2 regions of the Phytobacter diazotrophicus genome follow, and region 1 is predicted to be linked to the other one. Evidence: predicted binding sites of a transcription regulator. Region 1 holds the regulator's gene; the other holds the start of a gene.
What was found. Region 1 encodes ArgR, which controls arginine synthesis, uptake and breakdown. Its sites were predicted from a motif close to ANTGAATAAAAATACANT; they were not measured.
Positions count from the first base shown of each region.

Region 2: the regulator ArgR is predicted to act here: its motif matches at 8,088-8,105, upstream of argC (N-acetyl-gamma-glutamyl-phosphate reductase).

Region 1 covers NZ_CM125428.1:559,190-575,149, forward strand. The annotation lists gene aaeB (p-hydroxybenzoic acid efflux pump subunit AaeB) at 1-1,784, shown strand, start outside; gene ACS0RQ_RS02730 (NAD-dependent succinate-semialdehyde dehydrogenase) at 1,868-3,322, shown strand; gene ACS0RQ_RS02735 (barstar family protein) at 3,368-3,634, shown strand; gene yhcN (peroxide/acid stress response protein YhcN) at 3,696-3,959, opposite strand; gene yhcN (peroxide/acid stress response protein YhcN) at 4,055-4,318, opposite strand; gene argR (transcriptional regulator ArgR) at 4,680-5,150, opposite strand; gene mdh (malate dehydrogenase) at 5,555-6,493, shown strand; gene degS (outer membrane-stress sensor serine endopeptidase DegS) at 6,581-7,648, opposite strand; gene degQ (serine endoprotease DegQ) at 7,739-9,109, opposite strand; gene zapG (Z-ring associated protein ZapG) at 9,280-9,678, opposite strand; gene zapE (cell division protein ZapE) at 9,868-10,992, shown strand; gene rplM (50S ribosomal protein L13) at 11,279-11,707, shown strand; gene rpsI (30S ribosomal protein S9) at 11,723-12,115, shown strand; gene sspA (stringent starvation protein SspA) at 12,429-13,067, shown strand; gene sspB (ClpXP protease specificity-enhancing factor) at 13,072-13,566, shown strand; gene ACS0RQ_RS02800 (TetR/AcrR family transcriptional regulator) at 13,599-14,249, opposite strand; gene ACS0RQ_RS02805 (3-ketoacyl-ACP reductase) at 14,415-15,203, shown strand; gene ACS0RQ_RS02810 (Gfo/Idh/MocA family protein) at 15,219-15,960, shown strand, end outside.
Region 2 covers NZ_CM125428.1:5,491,295-5,507,254, forward strand. The annotation lists gene trmA (tRNA (uridine(54)-C5)-methyltransferase TrmA) at 1-880, shown strand, start outside; gene ACS0RQ_RS26565 (YijD family membrane protein) at 928-1,281, opposite strand; gene fabR (HTH-type transcriptional repressor FabR) at 1,292-1,930, opposite strand; gene sthA (Si-specific NAD(P)(+) transhydrogenase) at 2,127-3,527, shown strand; gene oxyR (DNA-binding transcriptional regulator OxyR) at 3,510-4,427, opposite strand; gene argH (argininosuccinate lyase) at 4,735-6,108, opposite strand; gene argB (acetylglutamate kinase) at 6,184-6,960, opposite strand; gene argC (N-acetyl-gamma-glutamyl-phosphate reductase) at 6,976-7,980, opposite strand; gene argE (acetylornithine deacetylase) at 8,153-9,304, shown strand; gene ppc (phosphoenolpyruvate carboxylase) at 9,577-12,228, shown strand; gene ACS0RQ_RS26610 (helix-turn-helix transcriptional regulator) at 12,324-13,184, shown strand; gene ACS0RQ_RS26615 (PTS fructose-like transporter subunit IIB) at 13,171-13,527, opposite strand; gene ACS0RQ_RS26620 ([formate-C-acetyltransferase]-activating enzyme) at 13,529-14,407, opposite strand; gene ACS0RQ_RS26625 (formate C-acetyltransferase) at 14,373-15,960, opposite strand, start outside.

The DNA of each region.
Region 1 (15,960 bases):
CGATTCGTTATCGCGGTATGCTGCGTATTGTCGGTACTTTTATTGGCTCTATCGCCGGTCTGACCATCATCATCGCCATGATCCGTGCTCCATTCCTGATGCTGACGGTTTGCTGTATCTGGGCGGGGTTTTGTACCTGGGTTTCTTCGCTCGTCCGTGTGGAGAACTCTTACGCCTGGGGACTGGCAGGCTATACGGCGCTGATTATTGTTGTGACAATCCAGAGCGAACCGCTGCTGGCCCCTCAGTTTGCCGTTGAGCGTTGCAGTGAAATCGTTATCGGTATTGTCTGCGCCATTGCGGCAGATTTGCTGTTTTCTCCCCGTTCGATTAAACGCGAGATTGACCGCGAGCTGGACAGTCTGCTGGTGGCCCAATACCAGCTAATGCAGTTGTGCATTAAACATGGCGACCCAGAAGACGTGGATAAAGCCTGGGGAGCACTGGTGCGGCGCACAACTGCCCTGGAAGGGATGCGCAGCAACCTGAAAATTGAGTCCTCCCGCTGGGGGCGCGCCAACCGCCGACTGACAGCGATCAATACGTTGTCGCTTACGCTGATTACCCAGGCCTGTGAAACGTATCTGATCCAAAATACGCGACCCGAATTGATTACCGACACGTTCCGTGAACTGTTCGATGAGCCCGTAGAAACCGTTCAGGACGTGCATAGACAAATGAAGCGGATGCGCCGGGTGATTGCCTGGACCGGTGAACGTGAAACACCAGTCACCATCTATAGCTGGGTAGGGGCGGCCACGCGGTATTTGCTGCTTAAACGTGGGGTGGTGAGCAACACCAAAATCAGTGCGACGGAAGAAGAAGTCCTGCGCGGCGAAGTGGTTATCAAACCGGCATCAGCGGAACGCCATCATGCGATGGTCAACTTCTGGCGTACCACTCTATCCTGCGGGTTAGGGACCTTATTCTGGTTGTGGAGCGGCTGGACTTCCGGTAGTGGAACCATGGTGATGATCGCGGTGGTGACGTCGCTGGCAATGCGTCTGCCAAATCCGAAAATGGTGGCTATTGATTTTCTGATAGGGACGTTGGTCGCCCTGCCGGTCGGTGCGCTCTATTTTCTGTTTATCATCCCTTCGACGCAGCAGAGCATGCTGTTGCTCTGCATCAGCCTGGCTGTACTGGCTTTTTTTGCCGGTGTCGAGGTGCAGAAACGGCGGCTGGGTTCGCTGGGGGCGCTGGCAAGTACCATCAACATTATCGTGCTTGATAACCCGATGACGTTTAAGTTCAGCCAATTTCTTGATAGCGCGCTCGGGCAAATTATCGGCTGCGGGCTGGCGCTGATCGTCATTTTGCTGGTGCGGGACAATTCGCAGGCACGTACCGGGCGGATGTTGCTCAATCAGTTTGTCTCGGCGGCCGTTTCGGCGATGACAACCAACAGCGCGCGACGTAAAGAGAACCATCTTCCTGCGCTCTATCAGCAGTTGTTTTTACTGTTGAATAAATTCCCTGGCGATGTGGCGAAATTCCGCCTGGCGCTGACATTGATCATCGCTCATCAGCGTTTACGTGATGCGCCTGTACCAGTGAATGAGGAGCTTTCGGCGTTCCATCGACAGCTTCGCCGTACGGCTGACAGCGTCATCTCCGCCCGATCTGACAGCAGACGACGGCACTATTTCTCGCAGTTGCTGGAGGAGCTGGAGGTCTATCAGGAGAAATTGCAGCACTGGGATGCGCCGCCGCAGGTGACCGAGCCGGTAAAACGACTTACCGGAATGTTACACAAATATCAGCATGCACTAACCAGCAGCTAGACCCAAAACCGACGCCAGAAGCGTCGGTTTTTTTATGGCTATACTTTACGGGAGCTTTTGTAAATCACAGATCAGGAGGACAAATGACAACGCAGGCATTGCAGGACAGCGAACTTTTCCAGACGGGCTATCTTGTCGATGGCGTCTGGAAATCGTTGGACACGACATTTGACGTACTGAACCCGGCGACCGGCGAGGTTGTCGCGAAGGTAGCAAAAGCCGGGAAAAAAGAGACGGAAGCCGCTATCGCCGCAGCCACCAGGGCTTTTCCCGCCTGGCGTGCGAAAACGGCAAAAGAGCGTTCCGCCATCCTTTATCGTTGGTACGAATTGATCATTGAAAACAAAAGCTGGCTGGGAAGGTTAATGACCACCGAACAGGGCAAGCCCTTAAAAGAAGCCGAAGGTGAGGTGGACTATGCTGCAAGCTTTATTCAATGGTTCGCCGAGCAAGCGAAGCGTGCTAATGGCGAAATTATCCCGCCGATAAAACCCGGATCGCGTATTTTTGCTACCCGCGAACCCATTGGCGTTGTGGCAGCGATAACCCCCTGGAATTTCCCGATGGCGATGCTGACCCGTAAGCTGGGACCCGCGTTAGCCGCAGGGTGTACGGGCGTGATTAAACCCGCCAATAACACGCCGCTCAGTGCCTTTGCGCTGCTGGCGCTGGCGAAAAAAGCGGGCGTGCCGGACGGTGTGCTAAATGCGGTTGCCGGGAATACATCGGAAATTAGCGATGCGATCATGGCGAGCCATGATGTACGCAAAATTTCCTTTACCGGATCTACCGCAGTCGGTAAAACATTGGTGCGTAACGCGGCTGAAACCATGAAGAAAGTCTCCATGGAGCTCGGGGGCAACGCGCCTTACATTGTCTTTGAAGACGCAGATATTGATGCGGCGGTAAAAGGGGCGATTGCCAATAAATTCCGTAATGCCGGGCAAGTTTGTGTGAGCGTAAACCGTTTCTATATTCATGAGTCGGTGTATGACACCTTCACGCAGAAACTGGCAGAGGCGGTCAATGCCCTTAAAGTCGGGAATGGTCTTGACGACGGTGTGGTGGTCGGCCCGCTTATTGAATCTTCGGCGGTGGGTAAAGTGCGTGAACACGTGGAAGACGCCGTCGCAAAAGGGGCGAAAGTTCTGGCTGGGGGTAAAGCGCACGCGTTGGGGGGAAATTTCTGGCAACCCACCGTCCTGGGGGATTGCAGCGATGGCATGAAGCTGGCGAACGAAGAGACGTTTGGCCCGGTCGCCGCCTGTTTTCGCTTTACGACTGAGGATGAAGTTATCCAGCGCGCTAACGCAACGCCGTTTGGTCTTGCAGCCTATTTCTACACTCAAAACTTATCCCGCGTGTTCCGCGTCTCCCAGGCGATTGAAAGTGGGATGATTGGTATCAATGAATGCGCGGTATCCACTGAGCTGGGCCCATTTGGCGGTGTAAAAGAGTCCGGCCTGGGACGGGAAGGCTCCGTTCTGGGGCTGGAAGAGTTTATGGAAGTCAAAACCCTGCATCTCGGGGGATTATAGTGAAACGGGTGGCGTAAGCCGCCCGACAGGGCTGGATGGCGGACAATGAATACCTATATCTTCGATTTTGCTGAGATCGACACGCAAAGTAAGTTCTATCACGAGTTTTCCCGCCGGTTTGCTCTCGATGGGGCAAGCATTACCGATCTGGATTCATTATGGATAGTAGTGACGGAAAAGTTGTCGTTGCCGGTTGAAATTGAGTTCATTCATCTTAGCGAAACACTGCGGCGGCGTTTCGGCGCGCTCATTCTGCTGTTTGATGAAGCGGAGGAAGAGCTGGAAGGGCAGTTGCGTTTTAACGTGCGCTAATGCAGCACAAAAAAAAGCCCCCGACAGGCGGGGGCAAGTCGTCGGAGTAGACGACGAGGGTTTATTTGTAGAGTTCCGCCGTTGCGTGCCAGGTATCACCTTCCTGGAGTTCGGTCACGTGGTAGGCTTTCGCGCCTGCCGCGTCCGCTTTGGCAGATAATTCGTCACGGATGCTCATTGGAGAACTTGCGGTCTGGGAAACAGAAATGGTCCCAATGGCCTGCATGTTTTGTGTTTGGTTATCGGACAGTTGAGTGGCTGCGCTGGCACCAAAAGAGATCAGTGAAGCTAAACCAAGGGCTGCGATGATTGCGTTACGTTTCATTGTCTTTCTCCTCAATACTCAACGGCGAGAAGGTTTATACTGCTATTTTTATGCCTGGTGCCGCTGAGTGATGATGACATAGGGTTGTCGGTTAATTATTTATACAGTTCAGCAGTGGCATGCCAGCTATCGCCGGTACGTGCTTCGATGATGCGATAAGAAGACGCACCCTGTTCTTCAGCTTTTTTGTTCAGTTCTGCACGCATATCCATCGGGGATGATGCAATGCCACCGACAGAGACGGTACCTAATGATTGGCGATTCTGCGCCTGGCCAGCATCGATAGAGCTTGCTGCAAATGCGCCAAAGGACAGAACAGAAAGGATGCTGAGTGTTGCTAGAGTTGATTTGATTTTCATAATGCTTACCTCGTCGAATCTTAATTCCTGAGGGCTTTGTTTCGTGACCCTCATCACAAAATCAAGTATACACTAATAACGTGTAAAATTAATACTGAGCTAATTATTGCTATTGTAAGTAAGTGGTAAAGAAACCTTTTTTTATAGTCAAAAAGGCATAAAAAACGGATGATTTTGAGCGGGGATTTATTTTTTAATAATTAAAATCAATGAGATGCGTTATTTTGATTTTTTGTGCGAAAACATTCATTGCGTGAATGAAATGCGACGGAAATTCGCACATTGTGTTAAAGGAAGGGGGGCCAGAAAGAGATGTGACTCTAAGAGAGGCACTTCCCCGGCACGAAACCGGGGGAAGGAATTAAAGCTCTTGTTCGAAGAGTACGAGGATGGCTTCGTAAAGTTCTTTGACCGTAAAGCCGCTTGCCGGGGTAGTGAAAATAGTATCGTCACCGGCAATAGTACCCAGAATACCTTCCGCTTTGCCCAGCGAGTCCAGTAAGCGCGCAATCAGTTGTGCAGCGCCTGGGCTGGTATGAATAACAACAACGGCGTCGTTGTAATCGATATCAAGCACCAGATTTTTGAGCGGGCTGGAGGTGGTTGGAACACCCATTTCGACAGGCAAACAGTACACCATCTCCATTTTGGCGTTGCGCGTACGCACCGCGCCGAATTTAGTCAACATGCGGGAGACTTTAGACTGATTGATATTGTCAAAGCCCTGTTCTTGTAACGCCAGAACAATCTCTCCCTGAGAACTAAATTTCTCTTCTTTAAGTAGCGCTTTAAACGCTTTAACTAATTCTTCTTGTTTTGCCGAGCTTCGCATAAGTCACCCGTATTAAGGCCGTGAAAACTACATTATTATGCACATGGATGAATTTTTATGCAAATAATCTACTGTGGAAATAACTCAAATTTTCTTATAGTTCACGTAAATTTTATCAAATTACGTTATGGAACCTACTGTGTCATGTGTCGCAAATTCAAGCAAAAGTAAAATAAATGTTACTGAAATGATATTGTTTAGATGGATATCAGCGCTATATTGTAAACTCTCAATCTTAGTTGCTTGGTTTGCCGGTCCGACGGTCGTGAAAGCCCATTATAATATTTTAAAAGCGTGCCATGCCGCAGAATTTTGGCTGGTTCGTTGCCATAATTATCAGGGTGAATTAAGGTCGCCGCAATGGAGTAACAAAATATTTAGCTAACCATAATAAGGAGTTTATGATGAAAGTTGCAGTCCTCGGCGCAGCTGGTGGCATCGGCCAGGCGTTAGCTCTACTACTTAAAACTCAACTGCCTTCAGGTTCAGAACTCTCGCTCTATGATATTGCTCCTGTAACCCCTGGGGTTGCTGTTGACCTCAGCCATATTCCTACCGCTGTGAAAATTAAAGGTTTTTCTGGAGAAGACGCAACGCCTGCTCTGCACGGTGCGGATGTGGTGCTGATTTCCGCGGGCGTCGCGCGTAAACCGGGTATGGATCGTTCCGATCTTTTTAATGTGAATGCCGGTATTGTGAAAAACCTGGTCGCGCAAATTGCCAAAACCTGCCCCAAAGCCTGTATTGGCGTGATCACTAACCCGGTTAACACTACGGTGGCGATTGCCGCAGAGGTGCTGAAAAAAGCTGGTGTGTATGACAAAAACAAACTGTTCGGCGTGACAACGCTGGATATCATTCGCTCCAATACCTTTGTGGCTGAGCTGAAAGGTAAGCAGCCGGGCGAGGTTGAAGTGCCAGTCGTGGGCGGACATTCAGGCGTCACCATTCTGCCGCTGCTGTCGCAAATTCCGGGTGTCAGCTTCTCTGAGCAGGAAATTGCCGATCTGACAAAACGTATTCAGAACGCGGGCACTGAGGTGGTCGAAGCAAAAGCGGGTGGCGGGTCTGCAACACTCTCTATGGGCCAGGCAGCCGCGCGCTTTGGCCTGTCGCTGGTGCGTGCGTTGCAAGGCGAAAAAGGCGTTGTCGAATGTGCCTATGTTGAAGGCGATGGCCAGTATGCCCGCTTCTTCTCTCAGCCGCTGCTGTTAGGTAAAAATGGTATTGAAGAACGCCAGTCGATTGGCAAATTAAGCGCCTTTGAACAGCAGGCGCTGGAAGGGATGCTGGAAACCCTGAAAAAAGATATTCAGCTCGGCGAAGATTTTGTTAACAAGTAAATAGCCGCCGCCATCTGGTACGCCGTTTGCCTCCAGAGACGCGCAAAAAAAACCGGAGTTCATTAGGCTCCGGTTTTTTTATCGCTTTTAGTTGGTCGCTGGATATTCCTGGATTGTGACCTGCAGTTTTAGTTTCTTGTCATCACGCATCACTTCAACCGGTATTTCTGACCCGGGACGAATTTCCGCGACCTGGTCCATGGTTTCCAGTGCCGAGACCGCGGGCTTACCATTTACGCTGACAATAACATCATTCACCTGAATGCCTGCCCGGGCTGCCGGACCATCTGGCGAGACTTCATTAACCACGATTCCCTGAATTTGATCGATACCGCCGTTCTGGGTATGCATGGGGGCGATTTCTCTTCCGCCGATACCGATATAGCCACGGATCACCCGACCATCGCGAATCAACTTATCCATGATTTTCGTCGCGAGCTGGAAGGGGATAGCGAAACCAATACCTTCCGGTGTCTCGCCATCGTTGCTCTTGTCGAAAGAGAGAGTATTGATACCCATTAACTCACCCAGCGAGTTCACCAGCGCGCCGCCGGAGTTGCCGTGGTTGATGGAGGCATCCGTTTGCAGGAAATTCTGGCGACCTGTTGGGTTCAGGCCAATACGCCCGGTGGCACTGATGATCCCCTGAGTAATGGTTTGCCCCAGGTTATAGGGGTTACCAATCGCCAATACCACATCACCAATGTGCGGTACACGACGCGGATTGATCGGAATCACCGGCAGGCCGCCAGTGGCGTTAATTTTCAGTACCGCCAGGTCGGTAAGGGAGTCCGACCCCACGAGAAGCGCCTCAAAAACGCGGCCATCCTGCAAGGCAACGATGATCTGGTCCGCATCGTTGATAACATGTTTATTCGTAACGATATAACCACGCTGATCCATAATTACACCGGAACCCAGGGTACGAATTTCCAGACGATTATGGGATGACGTATTCATACTACGGTTATAGACATAGACTACCGCGGGCGCGGCGCGGCGAACCGCCGGGTTGTAACTGGCGGGCGTTTCATCGGTACTGTCAAATTGCGTTGCGGTTAGCGGGTTATGCTGGCGTAGCGAAGGCAGGGCGGCGAGGATAATGCCACCAACCATTAAACCAATTGCAACCGAGCGTAAGAGCTTCAAAAACATGATGCAGGCGTCGTCATTAGGGAGTCGCAGCAGCATAGCACGAGTTTTCCGGACATCACATGCAGCGGTGATGTCCGGGATCGCATTTGCTTAACGTAGCAATAAATAGAGTGTTTCATTGCCGCGGATGATTTGCAGAGCAATTACCGATGGTTTGGTTTCAAGAACCTTACGCAGCTCGGCAATGGACTGCACCTGCGTACGGTTAATGCCAATAATGACATCGTCTTTATGCAGGCCTGCCTGAGCAGCCGCACTGCCTTTTTCGACGTTCTCAATATTGATACCTTTCGTACCGTCTTTGAGTTGACCATCACTCAACGAGGCGCCCTGCAGCGCCGGGGAGATCAGTTCAGCGCTGGCAGAAGACGAAGTGCTCTTATCCAGTGTGACTTCAATATCCTGCGGTTTGCCGTCACGCAGGATGCCTAACTTCACTTTTGCGCCCGGTTCCGTCGTTGCAATGCGTGAACGCAGTTCGGCAAAGCTGTTCAGCGGCTTGTCATTAAGGCTGACAATCACGTCGCCAGATTTAATGCCTGCTTTCGCTGAGCCGGAGTTCGGTAATACTTCGCTGACAAAGGCGCCACGCTGCACATTCAGGTTGAAGGCTTTGGCGATATCAGCACTCATCTCGGTCCCTTTAATACCCAGCAGGCCGCGTTTGATTTCGCCGAACTGAATCAACTGGCGAGACAGTGTCTGTGCCATATTACTCGGAATCGCAAAACCGATACCGACGCTGCCGCCGCTCGGCGCAAGGATTGCTGTGTTGATGCCAATAAGCTCACCGTTCAGGTTCAGCAATGCGCCGCCGGAGTTACCGCGGTTAATCGAGGCATCGGTCTGGATAAAGTTTTCCAGCCCTTCGAGATTAAGTCCGCTTCGGCCCAGAGCAGAAACAATCCCGGATGTCGCTGTTTGCCCCAGCCCGAACGGGTTCCCCACGGCAACGACAAAGTCACCCACTCTTAACTTATCGGAATCGGCGATCGCGATTTGCGTGAGGTTGCTGGGGTTTTGTAGCTGCAACAGCGCAATGTCGCTTTGATCGTCGCCGCCAATCAGTTTGGCCTCGAACTCGCGACCATCGTTGAGCTGGACATTGATTTTTTGCGCCTGGTTAATGACGTGGTTGTTCGTCAACACGTAACCTTTTGCTGCATCAATGATGACCCCGGAACCCAACCCTTCAAAAGGCTGAGCCTGCTGCTGTTCGGGCAACTCATCGCCAAAATATTTTTTCAGTTCATCAGGGACTTTCTGTCCTTGTACCGCCGTTCCTTCCACCTGCACGCTCACCACGGCAGGTAAAACTTTCTCCAGCACTGGCGCGAGGCTGGGAAGCGCTCCCTGGCCTGGAACCTGCGATGGCATCGCTGCCATAGTCTGGATGGGTGCCGAGAGAGATAACCCGACACTTAACGCTAACGCACTCAACAGCTGGGTTTGTTTCTTCATTGATGCTGGCTCTCGTAACCTGAAGTGAAAGGGAAAACGATGCAAAACAGTTTGATGTTATTGAAATTTCAATCGGATAACAATGAGGTTAATGACTAAATGATAGCTGTGATTATAAAGACAAGACGGGCGCAACCTGTGCGCCCGTTAAAAATGCGGTAATAAAGTGATTATTTGCGGTTTGCGTTGCCGCGCAGCAAGCCGGAGGCACCTTCGGAATAGTCACGAGGAATCTGTACCGGTGCCTGATCGTTGCCCGCTTCGGACTCCGCCAGACGGTTACGGAATGGGTTTTCCTCAGCAGACATTTCCGGCAGTAAGCTGCTGGAACTTTTTGCCATGTGCTGATAAAGCTGGCGGTAATCATGCGCCATATTGTCGAGGAGTTCTGCGCTGCGAGCGAAGTGATTGACCAGCTCTTCACGGTACTCTTCAAGTTCTGCTTTATTTTTTTCCAGCTCGTACTGCATTGCCTGTTGCTGGCGTAATTTCCGGTTTCCAAAACGCATGGCCACAGCACCAATGATGACGCCGACGACTAACCCAATTAGCGCGTATTCCCAGGTCATGTACTTCTCCCATTGTCTTATGGTTCCGTAGGGTAATAGCTGCAAGCTCCTTGCCTGCGCCTGATTATGCCACTATAACCGCTATTCGCGCAGAAGTGGAATCCCGACGCGGCATCGCGTAGGGTAGAACGACCTTTTTTTCGCCAACCCTGTGGGCAGGATCGATTTTCAAGGAATAACGATAACACCATGCAGAGCCTTACCCCGACATCGCGTTACCTCAATGCCCTCAACGAGGGTAGCCATCAGCCGGATGATGTGCAAAAAGAAGCTGTTAGCCGTCTTGATCTCATTTACCAGCAAATTGTGACCAAAGAACATTCCGCCCCGCAAAGCGGTGGCCTGATGGCGAAATTTGGCAAATTGTTAGGTAAGCGTGAGCCCACGACGCTTACCCCCGTACGCGGCCTTTATATGTGGGGGGGCGTTGGGCGCGGTAAAACCTGGTTAATGGACCTCTTTTTTCAAAGCCTGCCAGGGGAACGGAAACAGCGTCTGCATTTCCACCGTTTTATGCTGCGTGTGCATGAGGAATTAACGCAACTACAGGGGCATAGCGATCCGCTGGAGATTGTCGCCGACCATTTCAAAGCCGAAACCGATGTACTCTGTTTTGATGAGTTTTTCGTATCGGATATCACCGACGCCATGTTGCTCGGCGGGCTAATGAAGGCACTCTTCGCCAGAGGAATTACGCTGGTCGCCACTTCGAATATTCCGCCAGACGAACTTTATCGTAACGGGTTGCAACGGGCGCGTTTTTTACCGGCCATTGATGCCATCAAACAGTACTGCGATGTGATGAATGTCGATGCGGGTGTGGATTATCGTCTGCGTACATTGACCCAGGCCCACCTGTGGCTTTCGCCATTAAATGAACAGACGCAGCAGCAGATGGATAAACTCTGGCAAGCGCTGGCAGGGGCAAAACGGACTCATTCTCCAGTATTAGAGGTCAATCACCGTCCGCTGGCGACGCTGGGGGTGGAAAATCAGACGCTGGCGGTATCGTTCGCCACGCTGTGTGTGGATGCCCGCAGTCAGCACGACTATATTGCCCTCTCTCGTCTGTATCACACCGTCATGCTATTTGATGTCCCGGTCATGACACCATTAATGGAGAGTGAGGCGCGACGTTTTATCGCACTGGTGGATGAATTCTACGAACGGCATGTGAAGCTGGTGGTGAGCGCGGCTGTTCCGCTGTACGAGATTTATCAGGGCGAGCGACTGAAGTTCGAGTTCCAGCGCTGTCTGTCTCGTCTGCAGGAGATGCAGAGCGAGGAGTACCTCAAGCGGCAACATATGCCATAACTGCCCGGTTCTCTGTGGGCAAAGGGCTGGGGGTGAGGGCATCAGACCGTACAACCCCAACACCGAAAAACCCTCTTCAAATCACAAATAGGGGTCGATCTTTGACCCCGACTTCTCTATAATCCTGCGACCCCACGTTACAAGAAGGTTTTTTTCCCAAAACTTTCTCTGCGCCGGCATAGGCTATTCGAAGGGGTAGGTTTGCTGGACAATGTCGTGTGAACCTCAACTGACTAAACGTTTGGGTGTTCACCAACGTGTAACTTATTATTTGGGTAAGCTTTTAATGAAAACTTTTACAGCTAAACCAGAAACCGTACAACGCGACTGGTATGTTGTTGACGCGACAGGTAAAACTCTGGGCCGTCTGGCTACTGAACTGGCACGTCGCCTGCGCGGTAAGCATAAAGCGGAATACACTCCGCACGTTGATACTGGTGACTACATCATCGTTCTGAACGCAGAAAAAGTTGCTGTAACCGGCAACAAGCGCGAAGACAAAATGTACTACCACCACACTGGCCACATCGGTGGTATCAAAGAAGCGACCTTTGAAGAGATGATTGCCCGCCGTCCTGAGCGTGTGATTGAAATCGCGGTTAAAGGCATGCTGCCAAAAGGCCCGCTGGGTCGTGCTATGTACCGTAAACTGAAAGTTTACGCTGGCAACGAGCACAACCACGCGGCACAGCAACCGCAAGTTCTTGACATCTAATCGGGATTATAGGCAATGGCTGAAAATCAATACTACGGCACTGGTCGCCGCAAAAGCTCTGCTGCTCGCGTGTTCATCAAACCGGGCAACGGTAAAATCGTAATCAACCAGCGTTCTCTGGAACAGTACTTCGGTCGTGAAACTGCCCGCATGGTAGTTCGTCAGCCGCTGGAACTGGTCGACATGGTTGAGAAACTCGATCTGTACATCACTGTTAAAGGTGGTGGTATCTCTGGTCAGGCTGGTGCGATCCGTCACGGTATCACCCGCGCTCTGATGGAGTACGACGAGTCCCTGCGTTCTGAACTGCGTAAAGCTGGCTTCGTCACTCGTGACGCTCGTCAGGTTGAACGTAAGAAAGTCGGCCTGCGTAAAGCACGTCGCCGTCCGCAGTACTCCAAACGTTAATTGCTTTCTGCGAAAGCAGAACGATTGGCGAAAAACCCGGTTTCTACCGGGTTTTTTTATGGATAAAAATCACGTTATCCACAGTAATGAGTTGATTCTCTCTTCTTTTTCAGCATTTCCAGAATCCCCTCACCACAAAGCCCGCAAAATCTGGTAAACTATCATCCAATTTTCTGCCCAAATGCCTGGGATTGTTCATTTTTTGTTTGATGTTTAAACGAGAGTGACTGTGCGCGTGGGTGGGTTACCAACATCTCGCCGGTCAAAGTAAGACTGGTAGCAGTAAAAATACTGAATATACCTGGAGGTTTTCATGGCTGTCGCTGCCAACAAACGTTCGGTAATGACGCTGTTTTCTGGTCCTGTTGACATCTATAGCCATCAGGTCCGTATCGTGCTGGCAGAAAAAGGTGTCAGCTTCGAAATTGAGCACGTGGAAAAGGATAATCCTCCTCAGGATCTGATTGACCTCAACCCGAATCAAAGCGTACCGACTCTTGTCGATCGTGAACTCACTCTGTGGGAATCACGCATTATCATGGAATACCTGGATGAGCGTTTCCCTCATCCGCCGCTGATGCCGGTTTATCCGGTTGCGCGTGGTGAAAGCCGTCTTTACATGCATCGCATTGAGAAAGACTGGTACTCGCTGATGGAAGTGATCATGTCCAGCAGTGGCGCGCAGGCCGATAACGCCCGCCGTCAACTGCGTGAAGAACTGATGCAGATTGCTCCGGTGTTCGGCCAGAAGCCGTACTTCCTGAGTGATGAATTCAGCCTGGTGGATTGCTACCTCGCGCCGTTGTTGTGGCGTTTGCCGATTCTGGGTATTGAACTCAGCGGCGCAGGCTCTAAGGAGCTGAAAGGCTACATGACACGTGTTTTCGAACGCGATTCATTCCTCGCGTCTCTGACAGAAGCCGAGCGCGAAATGCGCCTGGGCCGGGGTTAATCGAATGGACTTGTCGCAACTGACACCGCGCCGTCCTTACCTGTTGCGGGCTTTTTATGAGTGGTTGCTCGATAACCAGCTCACCCCGCATCTGGTCGTCGACGTAACGTTGCCGGGTGTGCGCGTGCCCATGGAGTATGCGCGCGACGGGCAGATCGTGTTGAACATTGCGCCGCGAGCCGTGGGTAACCTTGAACTGGCGAATGATGAAGTGCGTTTTAACGCGCGCTTTGGTGGCGTCCCGCGTCAGGTTGCTGTGCCGCTTGCTGCTGTTCTTGCTATCTACGCACGTGAGAACGGCGCGGGTACGATGTTCGAACCTGAAACGGCATACGATGAAGACGTGGTCACGGTGAATGATGACGAAACCTCTCTGCCGGATGGCGAGACGGTGATGTCGGTTATCGATGGCGACAAACCCGATCATGCGGACGATAACGATCCGGATGATGATCCCCCACCACGCGGCGGGCGTCCATCGCTGCGTGTCGTGAAGTAACACAAAGGCAGGGTCAATCGACCCTGCTTTTTTTACGGCAGCAACCCCGGCGCCAGCCAACATGCGATCGTTTCGCGCATTACCTTCCGCCTTGTTGCCAGCGCTTCCGGACGCTTAAGATCCTGCTGATAGATGATCGACAGCGTCGACTGGTTAATCAGATAGAAAAACCCCAAAGCCGACATTGTGATGTTTAGCTGCATCGCATCAATACCTGGGCGGATCGTCCCATCCTGCTGACCGCGTTCAAGAATGCGCTGGGTTATCGAAAGCCAGCTACTGTTGATGGGGACAATCGTATCCACTTCCTTAAGGTGACGCGCCTTGAGCTGGTTTTCACTGTTGAGTAACTGGATAAATTCCGGGTTCTCAAGGTAGTAGTGCCAGGTGAAATCCATCAGTTCAAGTACCGCGTCGCGGGCAGGCAGATGATCGAGTTCCAGTGCGGCCTCTTTGGTACGAATATCCTGGTACGCGGCCTGCAAAACATGGGTAAACAGCGTATCTTTGTTATCGAAGTAATAGTAAATCAGCTGCTTGTTCACGTTTGCCGTCGCGGCGATCTGATCAATCCTCGCCCCGTCAAAACCCTTTTCAGCGAACTCCTTTTTGGCTGCATCAAGGATCAGGCTTTTTGTGAGATCTGGATCATGCCTGCGCTTTGTTCTGGCTTCCCCTTTCATAGATCCTCCATTCAATTTATTGTTTTAATTGTAGTTTTAAATAAATCAACCAGTTGGTTGATTTTGAGAAGTCGATCATGAATTTAATTTTTCTCTCTTTCTATACTGCTTTTACAGTTTCAACTGTTTAGTTGAAATGTTTGGCACTCATCAGGGAGTATGCTCATGATCCATTCGCAACGTCCGGTAGCATTAGTGACAGGCTCGACACGGGGAATTGGTAAAGCGTGCGCGTTGGCGCTTGCCAGAGCCGGGTTTCACGTCGCAATCAACGGACGCGATAACGAAGAAGGTCGCGCCCGACAACAAGCCATGGTAGCGGAATTAGAACAATTTGGCATCGAAGCTCTGGCGTTACCGGGTGATGTTTCAGATTTAATTCTTCAGCAAGGGATGCTGGACACCGTTTTGCAACGCTGGGGGCGACTGGACTGCCTTGTCAACAACGCCGGGACGGCGGCAAAGCAGCGTGGCGATCTGCTTGAGGTCACGCCGGAGAATTACCAGTACTGTCAGGACGTCAACACCAGGGCAATGTTCTTCTTTTGCCAAAAAGCGGCGCGCGCCATGCTTTCGCAGGGTGAGCTCAATAATCAGCACCGCTCTATTATCAACATCACTTCCTGTAGCGCCCACAGCTTATCGATTTCTCGCGGGGAATATTGCGTATCGAAAGCAGCCGCCAGCATGGTGACGCAACTCTTTGCGCTGCGCCTGGCGGAAGAAGGCATCGGTGTTTATGAAATTCGCCCTGGTATCATCGAAACTGACATGACCAGCGGTGTGAAACCGAAGTACGACCAGTTGATCGGCGGCGGTCTGGTGCCGATGAAACGCTGGGGCCAGCCGACGGACATTGCCGTAGTCGTCGATGCGCTGGCAAACGGCAACTTACCTTTCACTGTCGGTCAAATTATTGATGTCGACGGCGGCCTGAACAAATCCCACTTTTAATCGCGAGGCACAGCAATGGCGACAATTTCCGTTGGCATCATCATGCATGGCGTAACCGGGCGGATGGGCAAAAATCAGCATCTGATCCGCTCCATCGTGGCAATTCGTGAACAGGGCGGCGTTGAGCTGGCAAACGGCGACAGACTCATGCCGGACCCGATCCTGATTGGTCGTAATGAAGAAAAAATTGCCGCACTGGCGAAACAAACCGGTATCAGCCGTTGGGGCACGGATCTGGATGCGGCGCTGGCCAACCCAAACGATACTATCTTCTTTGATGCCGCCACGACGCAGGCGCGCCCCGGTCTACTGAAAAAAGCCATTGCCGCCGGTAAGCATATTTACTGCGAGAAACCGGTAGCGGTCAGCCTGTCAGAAGCCGTCGAGTTATATCACTATGCAGAGCAGCAGGGCGTTTGCCACGGTGTGGTACAGGACAAACTTTGGCTGCCGGGGCTGCGTAAACTGCAAATGCTCAATCAGGCGGGCTTCTTCGGTCAGGTGCTGTCGGTTCGCGGCGAGTTTGGTTACTGGGTGTTTGAAGGTGATTTGCAGCCGACCCAGCGCCCGTCATGGAACTACCGTCAGGAAGATGGCGGCGGCATTATCCTCGATATGATCTGCCACTGGCGTTATGTCGTCGACAACCTGTTTGGCGAAATCAAAAGCATCAGCTGCCTGGGCGCGACCCATATTCCGGAACGTTTTGATGAGCAGGGGAACGCCTACAAAGCCACCGCTGATGACGCCGCCTACG
Region 2 (15,960 bases), 740 kb from region 1:
CGATAGCTTCCCGGCGGCAAGCGAGCTGATTAATCAGTTAATGAAAGAGCTGATGGAAGGCCTGCGCGGCAATAAGGTGCTGCGCCACAAGCTATTCCAGATTGATTACCTGACCACCATGAGCAATCAGGCCGTTGTCTCCCTGCTGTATCACAAAAAGCTGGATGACGAATGGCGTGAAGAGGCTACGCGTCTGCGTGATGCTTTACGTGCTAAAAACCTGAATGTGCACCTTATCGGGCGCGCCACCAAAACTAAAATCGAGCTGGATCAGGATTATATCGACGAACGTCTGCCGGTCGCCGGGAAAGAGATGATTTATCGCCAGGTTGAAAACAGCTTCACACAACCTAACGCGGCGATGAATATTCAGATGCTGGAGTGGGCGCTGGGCGCGACGAAAGATTCAACGGGAGATCTGCTGGAGCTCTACTGTGGGAACGGCAATTTCTCACTGGCACTTGCACGTAATTTTGACCGCGTTCTGGCCACAGAAATCGCCAAGCCTTCGGTTGCGGCCGCGCAATACAATATCGCAGCGAATCATATCGATAACGTGCAAATCATTCGTATGTCGGCAGAAGAGTTTACTCAGGCGATGAACGGTGTGCGTGACTTCAACCGCTTGCAGGGTATCGATTTGAAAGGCTATCAGTGCGAGACGATTTTTGTCGATCCGCCGCGTAGCGGACTGGATGCCGGGACAGAAAAGATGGTGCAGGCCTATCCGCGCATTCTTTATATCTCCTGTAATCCGCAGACGCTGTGTAAGAACCTGGAAACCCTGAGCCAGACACACCGCGTTGAACGCCTTGCGCTGTTCGATCAGTTCCCTTACACGCACCATATGGAGTGCGGCGTATTGCTCACGGCGAAGTAAAAAAAAGCGCATCAGCTCAAGGGCCGGATGCGCTTTATTTGTTTGGATTACAGTTCCGACTTACGGTTACGCATACGATAACCAATCCAGAAAACCAGGATCACGGACAATACCGCAGGCAGGAAATTAGAGCCGATAGCCGGATATTCCGCTCGTACCACGGTGCTGTAAAGTAACACGCCCAGAATAAAGCAAGCCGCTGCCAGACCCGGCAATCCGACCGGCATGGTTCGGTTTTGATAACGCTGATGCAGGCAATACACCGTGAGCACCAGTGAGATAATCGGGAAAACGGAGAAAGGCACGATCGAGCTAAAAATCGCTGCAAATGCGCCGTTAATCGATAAGCCAGCGATCAGTGCCAGCAACAATGTACCTTTATCCTGGACAGATTGTTTCATTACTTATCCTTCACTCGTCGGTTTGATGCGCCATTTTTTCTTGTTCACGGCGATACCAGTAATACGCGCCTTTGGAGATCATCCTCAGTTGCAATACCAGTCGCTCTTCTAATTGCCTGCGTTGCTCAACGCCGATATCCAGTGCTTCGGCACCCGCGCTGAAAACAATAGTGACCATTGCCTCGGCCTGCGCTTCGGTGAACGCACGCGGCATATGGTTTTCGAGTTCAAGATAATCGGCAAGTTCCGCAATAAAGTGCTGGATTTCACGTGCTACCGCAGCGCGGAATGCCGCTGAGGTGCCGGAACGTTCACGTAGCAGCAGACGAAATGCGTTCGGATTGTTGCCGATAAATTCCATAAAGGTCGAAACGGACGTTCGAATAACGCTGCCGCCTTTTGCGATACGCTGGCGCGCCTGACGCATTAACTGGCGCAGCATTAAGCCGCTTTCATCGACCATCGTCAGGCCAAGCTCATCCACATCGCGGAAATGGCGATAAAAGGACGTCGGGGCGATGCCCGCTTCACGCGCAACTTCGCGCAAACTCAGGCTGGCAAAACTACGCTCAGCGCTAAGCTGGCTAAATGCCGCCTCCACCAGCGAACGCCGGGTTTTTTCTTTTTGTTGCGCTCTAACGCCCATCACGATGCTTGAATCCCTCCGCAGACCTGCTGGCACTATACCAGAGAATAAAACTAATCGGATTGTACTGGATTGTGAATGATTGTTTACGAGCTCTTTCTGCTTTGCTGCATGAAAAAAGCACAACGATAATTGGGTTATGCCGCTAACGATGTTACTATTATGTTGTTTTTATGTATAAGAACAGGTAAGCCCTCCCATGCCACATTCCTACGATTACGACGCAATAGTTATAGGCTCCGGTCCCGGCGGCGAAGGCGCTGCTATGGGGCTGGTTAAACAAGGTGCCCGGATAGCGGTGATTGAGCGCTATCACAACGTGGGCGGAGGATGTACCCACTGGGGAACCATCCCCTCGAAAGCCCTTCGCCACGCGGTCAGCCGTATTATCGAATTTAACCAAAACCCTTTATATAGCGACCACACCCGCCTTCTTCGTTCCTCTTTCGCCGATATTCTCAACCATGCGGATAGCGTGATTAACCAACAAACGCAGATGCGGCAAGGCTTTTATGAGCGTAATCGCTGCGAGATTTTGCAGGGTAACGCTCATTTTATTGACCCACACACAGTTTCGCTGGAGTGTCCGGACGGCTCAGTAGAAACCCTCACCGCCGAGAAGTTCGTGATAGCCTGTGGCTCCCGCCCCTATCGCCCGGCCGATGTGAACTTCTCTCATCCGCGCATTTACGACAGCGACTCGATTCTGAATATGCACCATGAACCTCGTCACGTAATTATCTACGGTGCGGGGGTGATCGGCTGCGAATATGCCTCGATCTTCCGGGGAATGAATGTAAAAGTCGATCTGATCAATACCCGCGATCGCCTGCTGGCTTTCCTCGATCAGGAAATGTCGGACTCCCTTTCCTACCACTTCTGGAACAGTGGCGTCGTTATCCGCCATAACGAAGAGTACGAGCAGATCGAGGGAATGGATGATGGTGTGATTATGCACCTGAAATCTGGCAAGAAAGTGAAAGCAGACTGCCTGCTCTATGCGAACGGACGCACCGGTAACACCGACAGTTTACAACTGGAAAATATTGGCCTGGATGCTGATGGTCGTGGTCAGTTGAAAGTCAACAGTATGTACCAGACAGCGTTGCCGCATATTTATGCGGTGGGTGATGTGATCGGTTATCCAAGCCTTGCCTCAGCAGCGTATGATCAGGGGCGTATCGCCGCACAGGCGATGGTGAAAGGTGAAGCGACAGCGCACCTGGTTGAAGACATTCCAACCGGCATTTACACCATTCCGGAAATTAGCTCTGTGGGCAAAACCGAGCAGCAGCTAACGGCAATGAAAGTACCTTATGAAGTGGGCCGGGCACAGTTTAAGCATCTGGCGCGAGCGCAGATTGTGGGTATGAACGTTGGCACGCTGAAAATCCTGTTCCATCGCGAAACCAAAGAGATTTTAGGGATTCACTGCTTTGGGGAACGCGCGGCCGAAATCATTCATATCGGCCAGGCGATTATGGAGCAGAAAGGTGGCGGTAACACGATCGAGTACTTTGTTAATACCACCTTTAACTACCCGACTATGGCGGAAGCCTATCGGGTAGCTGCGCTAAATGGCTTAAACCGCCTGTTTTAACGCACTGTCGAAATGGCCATCCATCGCACCACGGATGGCCTCTGCCAACTGCTCATAGCGGCTACGCAGCGGTGAGCCCGGACGATAGACCAGACCGATAGTACGGCGCGGCTCCGGTTTAATACAGGGCAGATACACCACACCATCCCGCACACGCTCACGCGGTACCGCCAGCGCCGGTAGCAACGTAATACCGCTGCCCGCAGCCACCATATTACGCAGTGTCTCCAGACTGGTCGCCCGGAAGTGAGTGTCTTCATCTGCACCCGCTTCAAAGCAGAAGCCCATCGCCTGATCGCGCAGGCAGTGTCCATCTTCCAGCATCAGCAGCTTTTCACCCGCCAGATCGGACATCGGGACGCGGTCGCGATTCGCCCAGGGATGGTCCTGATAAATCGCCAGCATCATGGGTTCGTCGAAAAGCGGCACCTCAATAAAGGCTTCACTCTCTTTCACCAACGCCAGGATTGCACAATCCAGCTTGCCGCTGTCCAGTTGCGCCAGAAGCTGATGCGTCTGCGCCTCATGCAGATACATTTCCAGTTTCGGGAATGTCTGGTGCAGCATAGGGATAATATGCGGAAGCAGATAGGGTCCAACGGTAGGGATTAAGCCAATATGCAGCGGGCCGGACATCGTCTCCCCCTGCTGGCTTGCCATCTCCTTGAGCACTTTGACCTCACGCAGCACGGTACGTGCCTGATCCACCAGCAGCAAACCGGCCTGAGTGAACAAGACTTTGCGGCTGGTACGCTCCAGCAGCATAACGCCAAGCTCGTCTTCCAGTTTACGAATTTGCCCGCTCAGTGTTGGCTGGCTGACGTGGCAGGAATCCGCTGCGCGGCGAAAATGGCGGTGTTCGGCTAACGCCACCAGATATTCAAGATCACGAATATTCATTATTCATCCTCCGTCGCCACGATAGTTCATGGCGATAGATAGAATAGCAACGAACGATTATCCCTATCAAGCATTCTGTTCAATAATTAGCTCAAGAAACGCAGCGGGAGACATTACCCTTGATACCACTGCGCGTTCTCTCTGAACAACTAAAGCCAACGTGAACATTTGCGGACCCCGTGGTCCGCTTTTTTTTTGCGTAAAAAAGCCCGGGATAAAAGCAAAATGGCAACCGAAGTTGCCATTTTTAGTGTTTGCTCCCTCTCCTTGTGGGAGAGGGCGGGGTGAGGGCACCAGCCCGCACAAATCAAACCAACCGGTTTTTCGCATCCGCAATGGCCTGAGCGACCTGTTTCGGTGACACGCCGCCTTTTGCGGCGCGTTTGTCCAGGCAAGATTGCAGCGACAAAATCGGATAGACATCATCGGCAATCACCGCGCTAAATTTCTGCAAATCCGCCAGCGCCAGCTCTTCCAGCGGTTTGCCCTGGCCGATAGCTTCGACTACCGCTTCACCAACAATATGGTGCGCTTCACGGAATGGCACGCCTTTGGCAACCAGATAATCTGCCAGCTCAGTCGCGTTCGCATAACCCTGCTGTGCCGCCTCCTGGCAACGCGGACGTTTCACCTGGATGCCATCCAGCACCAGCGCCGCCATGTGCAGACAGTCAAGCCAGGTATCGAGCGCATCGAACAGCCCTTCTTTGTCTTCCTGCATATCTTTGTTGTAGGCCAGCGGCAGACCTTTCAGGGTCATCATCATGCCGGTCAAGGCGCCTTGCACACGGCCACATTTACCGCGGATCAGCTCCAGCGCATCCGGGTTTTTCTTCTGCGGCATCAGGGATGAGCCGGAAGTAACGCGATCGGACAGTTCAACAAACCCGGCTTCACCGGTGTTGAAGAAAATCAGGTCTTCGGCGAAACGGGAGAGATGGACCATACCAATAGAGGCGTCGGAGAGCAGTTCCAGCACGTGGTCACGGTCAGAAACGGTGTCCAGGCTGTTGCGGGTCGCGGATGCAAAGCCCAGCCAGCCTGCCAACTGCTCACGATCGATTTCATAAGCGGTGCCTGCGAGCGCGCCACAGCCCAGCGGACTCACATCAAGGCGCTTAAGCGTATCCTGCAGGCGGCTTTCATCGCGCGCCAGCATTTCTACATAAGCCAGGCACCAGTGGGCAAAAGTGACCGGTTGCGCACGTTGCAGGTGGGTATAACCCGGCATGACTGCATCCTGGTTATTTTCCGCGGTTTCAATCAGCGCGCTTTGCAACTGACGGTTTGCGGTCAGCAGCTCAGCCACCGTGTCTTTGCACCACAGTTTGAGGTCGGTCGCGACCTGATCGTTACGGCTACGCCCGGTGTGCAGCTTTTTACCCAACTGGCCGACTTTATCGATCAGTTTGCCTTCCACCCAGCTATGGATATCTTCGGCATCACTTTCGAGGATCTGCTGCGGATTCGCGCGCACTTCTTCCAGCAGGATATTCAGCGCCTCTTCCAGTTGTAGCTGCTCATCGTTGGTTAATACACCCACGGTGACCAACGCTTTGGACCAGGCCACAGAGCCAACGATATCCTGCTCCGCCAGGCGATAGTCAAAGCGCAAAGAGTCGTTGAACTGTTTGAACCGTTGATCTGCTGCCTGAGTAAAACGCCCACCCCAAAGTGCCATAACATGCTTCCTTAAATTCGTTTAGTGTTGCCTGTCTCTCACCCTCTCCTCTCAGGAGAGGGTTCAGGGAAAATTTTAAGCCAGAATACGTGTGCCGATCGGTGTACCGTTAAACAACGCCGGTAGCTGATCCGCATGCCGCCAGGAGGCGATATCCACCGGGCGATTCAGCGTACGCGCAGCATCCAGCGCCGCATTCACTTTCACAATCATGCCATCGGTGATGATGCCCTGGGCGATTAACTGCTCCGCTTTCGCCGCCGTCATCTCGGCAATACGCTGGCCTTTACCATCCAGAATACCGCTCACATCAGAGAGCAGAATCAGGTCTGCGCCCAGCGTTGCCGCCAGTGCCGTCGCCGCCTGATCTGCGTTGACGTTCATCAGTTCGCCTTCATCCGTCACGCCGATAGAGCTGATCACCGGCAGGAAACCACCGTCCAACAGCGTGTTAATCAGTTTCGGTGAACCCGGTTGCGCCAGGCCGACATGGCCCAGATCTTCATCCAGTTTCGTCACTTTCACGCTGTCACCATCGCCAAGATACAGGCCGACAGAGGCAATCTGATGTTTCTTCGCCCAGGCCAGCAAGGTTTTGTTCGCCGTCCCAGCCAGTGCGCCAGTAATAATGTCGATTTGATCGGCCGGGGTCACGCGCAGACCATTTTTCTTTTTCACCGGCAGGTTGAGCTGTTTCATCAGCTCATCCACCACGCAGCCGCCGCCGTGGACAATCACCAGCGGGCGCTGGTGCGACTCGCGGTAATTCACCAGCGCGGTAAACAGACGCTCCAGCGCTTCTTCACTATCCAGCAGTACGCCGCCGAGTTTAATAATTAATGGATTCATCATCAGGCCTGCACTCAATTAGATAAGAGACTGGGTTTCAGCGTAGCCGAAACGAATATTGGCACACTGCACTGCTTGCGCAGCCGCGCCTTTTAATAAGTTATCTTCGGTGGCCACGACAATCAGGTGTTGGTCCTTCACGGCAAAACCAATATCACAGAACGGCAGGCCAACCACATTTTTCAGCGCCGGAACACCTTTATCGTACAGACGCACCAGCGGTTTATCGCCATAAGCCTGTTGGAAAATCTCCGCGATCTGCGCCTGTGTTACGCCAGGTTTCAGACGGCAGGTAATGGTTTCCAGAATGCCGCGCGGGAAATTACCCAGATGCGGGGTAAAAATAACCTCAGCACCCAGATGGGTAGTGATTTCCGGGTGATGACGATGATTGAACACGCCATACGGCTGCAGGCTGACTTCACAGAAACTGTTCGAGATAGCAGCTTTACGCCCTGCGCCACTCACGCCGCTGGTCGCATTAATGACCGGCCACTGGTTGAGATCCAGCACGCCCGCATCAATCAGCGGTTTAAGGGAGAGTTGCGCTGCCGTTGGGTAGCAGCCCGGCACGGCTATCAGATTCGCCTCTTTCAGCGCATCCGCACTCCACTCCGCCAGGCCATACACTGCCTGCGCAAGCAGGTCCGGATGCTGATGAGTGAAGCCATAGAATTTTTCATAGAACGCGGGATCGTTAACACGAAACGCACCAGACAGGTCGAAAACCACGCAGCCCGCTGCGAGGAATTGCGGCGCCAGGTCGTGGCTCACTTCATGCGCCGTCGCCAGAAACACGACATCCACACCTTGGGTGAACTCGCTGATATCCGACATCGGCTGCAACGGCAGGTCGACAATGCCTTTCAACTGCGGATGTAAATCAGAGACCCATTTTCCTGCATCATTACTTTGCGCTGAAACCGTCAAAGCGGTTATGTTCATATGAGGATGGCGATTTACATAGGTCACTAGCTCTGCGCCGGCGTAACCGCTGGCACCCACAATTAATGTGTTCAACATCGGGGCAGTCTACCTTCTTAGTACGTCATGTTTGCCAGGGAGTGATTCGGCATCAATCCCACGTCGCGCTGTAAAGGCGCCGAATGGGTTCCTTTACGCTCAGCATTAATGTATTTTTATTCACTATTAATGCATGAATATTGATACTATCACGAACTCAGGTATGTCAACAATGAAAATGAATTTGCCACCATTTATCGAGATTTACCGCGCCCTGATTGGCACTCCGTCTATCAGCGCAACGGAAGAAGCCCTTGATCAAAGCAATGCTTCTTTAATCAATCTGCTTGCTGGATGGTTTGGCGACCTCGGGTTCAAGGTTGAAGTGCAACCCGTCCCCGGCACACGCAACAAGTTTAATCTATTAGCCAGCATCGGTGAGGGTGCTGGCGGCCTTCTGTTGACCGGCCATACCGATACCGTTCCCTTTGATGATGGTCGCTGGACGCGCGATCCTTTCACCCTGACCGAGCATGATAATAAGCTCTACGGCCTGGGCACTGCCGACATGAAAGGCTTCTTCGCCTTCATTCTTGATGCGCTGCGTGATGTTGATGTGACGAAACTGAAAAAGCCGCTCTACATTCTGGCGACTGCCGATGAAGAGACCAGCATGGCAGGCGCGCGTTACTTTGCCGAAAATACACAGTTGCGACCGGATTGCGCCATCATCGGCGAGCCGACCTCACTGCAACCGGTCCGCGCGCATAAAGGCCATATCTCTAGCGCCATTCGCATACTGGGGCAATCGGGCCACTCAAGCGATCCCGCACGCGGGGTGAACGCCATTGAACTGATGCATGACGCCATCGGCCATATTCTGCAACTGCGCGACAATCTGAAAGAGCGTTTCCACTACGATGCGTTCACCGTGCCCTATCCGACACTGAACCTCGGCAGCATCCACGGCGGTGACTCCTCCAACCGTATTTGCGCCTGCTGTGAATTGCATATGGACATCCGCCCGCTTCCGGGTATGACTCTCGACGATCTGAACGGCCTGCTCAATGACGCGCTCGAACCAGTAAGCAGCCGCTGGCCAGGTCGCCTGACGGTTTCTGAACTTCATCCGCCGATCCCGGGTTATGAATGCCCGCAGGACCATCAACTGGTCGACGTGGTCGAAAAACTGTTGGGTGTAGAAACAGAAGTGGTGAACTACTGCACCGAAGCGCCGTTTATCCAGACGCTGTGCCCGACGTTGGTGTTGGGGCCAGGATCAATCAATCAGGCTCATCAGCCCGATGAATATCTTGAGACCCGCTTTATTAAACCCACCCGTGAGTTAATCACACAGGTGGTTCATCACTTCTGCTGGCATTGATATGTCACCACCTCACTCCGATTAACCACATTCGGAGTGAGGATAAAATAGAGTGACGTTGTTCACAATTCCATAAGCAACGCTTATTAGCTGGCAAGCGAATTAAATTTCGTAAATTCACGCCATTTATTCGTTTGCTGAACCGATTTCGCCGCAATTGACGTCGTGGGTTTTACGTGGCTTTATAAAAGGCGGTGTCTGATATCTATCCGTTTCACGTTGCAGGACGGTGGATATAACAAAATAAAATGAGATGGGGTGTCTGGGTTAACATGAACGAACAATATTCCGCTTTGCGTAGTAATGTCAGTATGCTCGGCAAGCTGCTGGGGGATACCATCAAGGATGCGTTGGGAGAGAACATTCTTGATAAGGTCGAAACAATCCGTAAGCTGTCCAAATCTTCACGTGCTGGTAATGAAGCGAGTCGTCAGGAGCTGCTCAATACGCTGCAAAACCTGTCCAATGATGAACTGTTGCCGGTTGCCCGCGCATTCAGCCAGTTTCTGAACCTTGCCAACACCGCTGAGCAATACCACAGCATTTCGCCAAAAGGCGAAGCTGCAAGCAACCCGGAAGTGATTGCTCGTACTCTGCGTAAACTGAAAGACCAACCCGATCTCAACGAAGCGACCATCAAGCAAGCCGTCGAATCGCTGTCGCTGGAGCTGGTGCTGACCGCCCACCCGACAGAGATCACCCGCCGTACGCTGATCCATAAAATGGTGGAAGTGAACAACTGCTTAAAGCAGTTGGATAATACCGATATCGCCGATTATGAGCGCCATCAACTGATGCGCCGTCTGCGCCAGCTTATTGCGCAGTCCTGGCATACCGATGAAATCCGTAAACACCGTCCCAGCCCGGTCGACGAAGCCAAATGGGGCTTTGCGGTGGTGGAAAACAGCCTGTGGGAAGGTGTGCCTAACTATCTTCGCGAGCTCAACGAACAGCTTGAAGAGAACCTGAATTACAAGTTACCGGTCGATTTCGTACCGGTACGCTTTACCTCCTGGATGGGCGGCGACCGCGACGGCAACCCGAACGTCACCGCAGACATTACCCGTCACGTCCTGTTGCTGAGCCGCTGGAAGGCGACCGACCTGTTCCTGAAAGATATTCAGTTGCTGATCTCTGAGCTCTCGATGGTCGAATGTACCGACGAGCTTCGCGAGCTGGCCGGTGCTGAAGGCGCGCAGGAACCGTATCGTTACCTGATGAAAAAACTGCGCGGCCAGTTGATGGCAACGCAGGCCTGGCTGGAAGCCCGCCTGAAAGGCCAACGACTGCCGAAACCAGAAGGTCTGCTGAGCCAGAACGAACAGCTATGGGAACCGCTATATGCCTGTTACAAATCGCTGCAGGCATGCGGCATGGGCATCATCGCTAATGGCGAACTTCTCGATACCCTGCGCCGCGTGAAATGTTTTGGCGTGCCGCTGGTGCGTATTGATGTACGTCAGGAGAGCACCCGCCACACCGAAGCGCTGGGCGAGCTGACCCGTTACCTGGGTATCGGCGATTATGAAAGCTGGTCCGAAGCCGATAAGCAGGCTTTCCTGATCCGCGAACTGAACTCCAAGCGTCCTCTGCTACCGCGTAACTGGGAGCCGAGCAATGAAACCCTCGAGGTTCTCCGGACCTGCAAAGCGATCGTTGATGCCCCGAAAGGATCGGTAGCCGCCTACGTGATCTCCATGGCGAAGACCCCATCCGACGTGCTGGGTGTTCACCTGCTGCTGAAAGAAGCCGGTATCGACTATGCCCTACCGGTTGCACCGCTGTTTGAAACCCTCGACGACCTGAACAATGCCAACGACGTGATGACCCAATTGCTGAACATTGACTGGTATCGCGGCTTTATTCAGGGCAAACAGATGGTCATGATTGGCTATTCCGACTCCGCAAAAGACGCGGGCGTGATGGCCGCATCCTGGGCGCAATATCAGGCACAGGACGCGCTTATCAAAACCTGCGAGAAAGCGGGCATTGAACTGACGCTGTTCCACGGCCGTGGCGGCTCGATTGGTCGTGGCGGTGCCCCGGCCCATGCGGCACTGCTTTCACAACCACCGGGAAGCCTGAAAGGTGGCCTGCGTGTGACCGAACAGGGTGAGATGATCCGCTTCAAATACGGTCTGCCGGAAGTGACCATCAGCAGCCTGTCGCTGTACACCAGCGCCATTCTGGAAGCCAACCTGCTGCCTCCGCCGGAGCCGAAAGAGTCCTGGTGTCACATCATGGACGAGCTGTCAGATATCTCCTGCGATCTGTATCGTGGCTACGTGCGTGAAAACAAAGACTTCGTGCCGTACTTCCGCTCTGCGACGCCAGAGCAGGAACTGGGCAAACTGCCTCTCGGTTCACGCCCGGCCAAGCGCCGTCCGACCGGCGGCGTAGAATCTCTGCGCGCCATTCCGTGGATTTTCGCCTGGACGCAAAACCGCCTGATGTTACCAGCCTGGCTGGGTGCGGGCGCGGCACTGCAAAAAGTGGTAGAAGACGGCAAACAGAGCGAGCTGGAAGCCATGTGTCGCGACTGGCCATTCTTCTCAACCCGTCTTGGTATGCTGGAGATGGTTTTCTCCAAAGCGGATCTGTGGCTGGCGGAATACTACGACCAGCGTCTGGTGAAACCAGAACTGTGGGCACTGGGCAGCGAGCTGCGTAAACTGCTCGAAGCCGATATCAACGTGGTTCTGGCGATCGCCAACGACTCCCATTTGATGGCCGACCTGCCGTGGATTGCTGAGTCTATTCAGCTTCGTAATATTTACACCGACCCGCTGAACGTGCTGCAGGCTGAGTTGCTGCACCGTTCCCGTAAAGCGGAAGAGGAAGGTAAAGAGCCGGATCGCCGCGTAGAGCAGGCGCTGATGGTCACCATCGCAGGCGTAGCGGCAGGTATGCGTAATACCGGCTAACCCTCACAGACAGGCGTAAAAGGTCACACATTGTGTGGCCTTTTTTTATGCCGCCAGTTAAGGTTGAGCGGTTCGCGCGCACGGAAAAGGAAACCATGAATTACGACGTCAGCCATCTGCTTACCCGCCTGATTAGCGGCCAGACACCTCTGCGGTACATCTGTTTTGCCACCGCCACTGGTCCTGCACCCGCCTCAGCGTTACAGGTGGATTTCCCGCGTCTGGAAATTGTGCTGGAAGGAACGCTGACAGATATGGGCATCAATGGAGAGACGTCATTGATGAGCGAACAGGATGTGCTTTACATCCCCGCTGGCGGCTGGAACGCCCCGCAATGGCAGAAACCTGTCACTATGCTGAGCGTACTATTCGGTAAGCAACAACTCGGTTTCAGCGTCACTCACTGGGATGGCGCTGAGTTGCATAACCTGGCCAAACAACACGTCGCGCGCCGGGGACCTCGTATTGGTTCATTCCTTCTGCAAACCTTGCACGAGATGCAAATGCAGCCGAAAGAACAGCAAACCGCTCGCCTTATCGTCGCCAGCCTGCTGAGCCACTGCGCCGATTTGCTGGGCAGTCAGATTCAAACGGCCTCGCGTAGCCAGGCACTTTTCGAAGCCATTCGCGACTATATCGACGAAAATTACGCCATGCCGTTAACCCGTGAGTCGGTGGCGCAGGCGTTTTATATCTCGCCGAATTACCTCTCGCACCTGTTTCAGAAAACGGGTGCCATCGGCTTTAACGAATACCTGAACCATACGCGGCTGGAACACGCCAAAACGCTATTGAAGGGTTACGATCTGAAGGTCAAAGAGGTGGCTCACACCTGTGGGTTTGTCGACAGCAACTACTTCTGCCGCCTGTTTCGCAAAAATACAGAGCGTTCTCCGTCAGAGTATCGTCGGCAGTATCACAGCCAGTTGACGGAAAAGAAGACTACTCCAGAATAAGATGGGTATGCTGCGGCGCTGAAAGAAGTTTACGCACCGCGCTCATCACCCGCTGAGGTTCCCGCAAAAAAGCGCTAATGCCCGACTGGACGTAGCGGCTTTGGGTAAATCGTTCCACGCCCGCCAGTTCAATATCGGTTATCAGCAATACCGCATCGGCGCGGCTGATATCCTCTTCCGTCAGGCGATTTTCAGTTCCCAGCGCCCCCTGGGTTTCAATCTTAATGCTCCACTTCTCCTGCTGGCAGAGCTTTTCCAGCCGTTCGGCAGCCATATAGGTATGCGCCACGCCGCTCACGCAAGCGGTCACTGCCACCAGATGTCGTACAGGTGCGACTGCCATGTTAACCCCCTGTGGTTACCTGAAATCCGGCACGTTCTGCTATTTCACGCAATGCCGCCACCTCTTGCGCCGACGGGGCAGGGACATCCTTCATCGACCACGGCTGCCCCAGCAGACGATATTTCGGTTCGCCGTACTGATGAAACGGTAGCAGGTGTACCTGCTTTATGCCTAATGATGTCAACAACATCAGCGCGCGCTGTAAGTTCTCTGCGCTGAGCGTAAAGCCCGGAATCAACGGCAGCCGAGGAATCACAGAGATCCCCTCACTAACTAATAGCCGTAAATTCTCCAGCACGCGCGGCAGATTCAAATTGAGCACCTCGCGCGCCTGAACGGCATCCATTATTTTGAGATCGAACAATACCTCATCGCACGCCTTTGCCAGCGGCAACAGGCGGCTGGCCGGGGCATCACCTGCGGTTTCAATGGCGCACTGAATCCCCAGCCGCCTCATGCGCTGTAAAAAACGGGTGGCGAAAGGCGCCTGCATCAGCACTTCACCGCCGGAGAGCGTCACCCCGCCGCCGGAGGTACGAAAGAAGATATCATCCTTCAGCACTTCGCGTTCCAACTCATCCAGCGTGATATCGCGGCCAATACGCTCAAACGCGCCAGAAGGACATTCGTCAGCATCGCGCAGACACGGCGCACAGTGCAGACATTTACTCTCCCGCCGCACCGTTTCAATACGTGGGGAGATAGCTTCAGGATTGGCGCACCACGGGCAGGTATGCGGGCAGCCTTTAAAAAAGACCACCGTGCGAATTCCCTGTCCGTCATTCAGTGAATAGCGCTGAATGTTGAAGATGCGCGCGACCTCATCGCCACGCGACTCCATCACCTCACAACTGATGCGCGGTGCGGCGAATGATGTCATCCTGAATCTCCTTCGACAGCTCGACAAAGAAGGCGCTGTAGCCCGCTACGCGCACCACCAGTCCGGCGAAATCCTGCGGACGCTGCTGCGCTTCGCGCAACGTTTCGGCATTCACCACGTTAAACTGGATGTGTTGCAGCTTGAGTTGGGTAAACGCGCGCAGGAAATCCGCCAGCTTGCGTAGGCCCGCCTCCCCTTCAAGGGTCGCAGGGGTAAACTTCACGTTCAGCAAGGTGCCGTTCGACAGCAGCGTATTATCCAGTTTACTTACCGATTTCAGTACCGCCGTCGGCCCCTGCATATCCTGGCCCAGCATCGGCGACAGACCGCCGTCCGCCAGTTGTTCCCCGGCGAAACGACCGTCCGGCGTCGCTCCCACCACCGACCCCAGCGGCACGTGCGCGGAGACGGTATAGGAACCCGGCGTAAATTGCCCGCCGCGCGGGTTCTGGTATTTCTCCACCTCTTTGCAGTAATGACGCAGCAATTCAGCGCTGATGTTATCCACATCATCAATATCGTTGCCGTATTTTTCGAAGCGGTTGATCAGCCTGGCGCGAATTTTCTCGCCTTCCGGGGTGGCGAAGTTGCCTTTTAATACCGACAGCAGTTCGTCAAAACTTAAGCGCTGCTGCTCAAACACTAACCCATTCAGCGCATGCAGGGAGTCGCTCAGGTTGGCGATGCCAATACCCTGCACGCCGGAGAAGTTATAGCGCGCGCCGCCATCGGTAATATCACGCCCCTTGTCCAGACAGTCGCTGATAAACGAAGAGAGCAGCGGCACCGGTGCCCAGTCGCGATGGCCGATATCGCAAATATTGCTGCCTTCCACCATCAGCGTGATGTAGTGGCTGATTTTGGCGCGAATATGCGCCAGCAGTTCTTCATACGTCAGCACGCTGTTGCCTTCGTTTTCGTAGAGGCTGATTTCCATCACTTTTAACAGGTTGAACATGGCGATATCGTGCAGGCCGTAGGTTCTGCCGGGAATCGACAGCTCCACGCAGCCCACCACAGCGTAATCACGCGCATCTTCCAGCGAAACGCCACGGTTCAGAAACGCGGGCACCACCACTTCATCATTAAAGATCTGCGGGATGCCGGTGCCGAAGCGAATCGTCTCCGCCGTCTTCATCAGGAAGGGGGTATCAATCAGCGCGTTGGTGCGCACGCCAAGGTTCGGCTGCGGCAACTGCACGCTCTGATACGCATCAAGGCAGAGGAACGAAAGCACGTTCACCGCGCTGCGTCCATTCTCCGTCAGCCCGCCTAGCAGCGCGGTATACCCTGTCGGGAATCCGGCGAAATAGCGTGCGCTGCTGGTGGAACGCAGCAGCACGATGTCATTACATTTCACCCACAGCGATTCAAGGATCTCTTTTAAGAATGCCGGGGCTTCGCCCTGAGTCAGCGAGGCCTGGTAAAACGGCAGCATATACTGGTCAAAACGTCCCAGCGAGAGCGAGCTGGCGTTGGATTCATATTGCAAAATGATATTCATGTACCAGAACAACTGGCACGCCTGCCAGAAGGTCTGCGGCCTGTGCTGC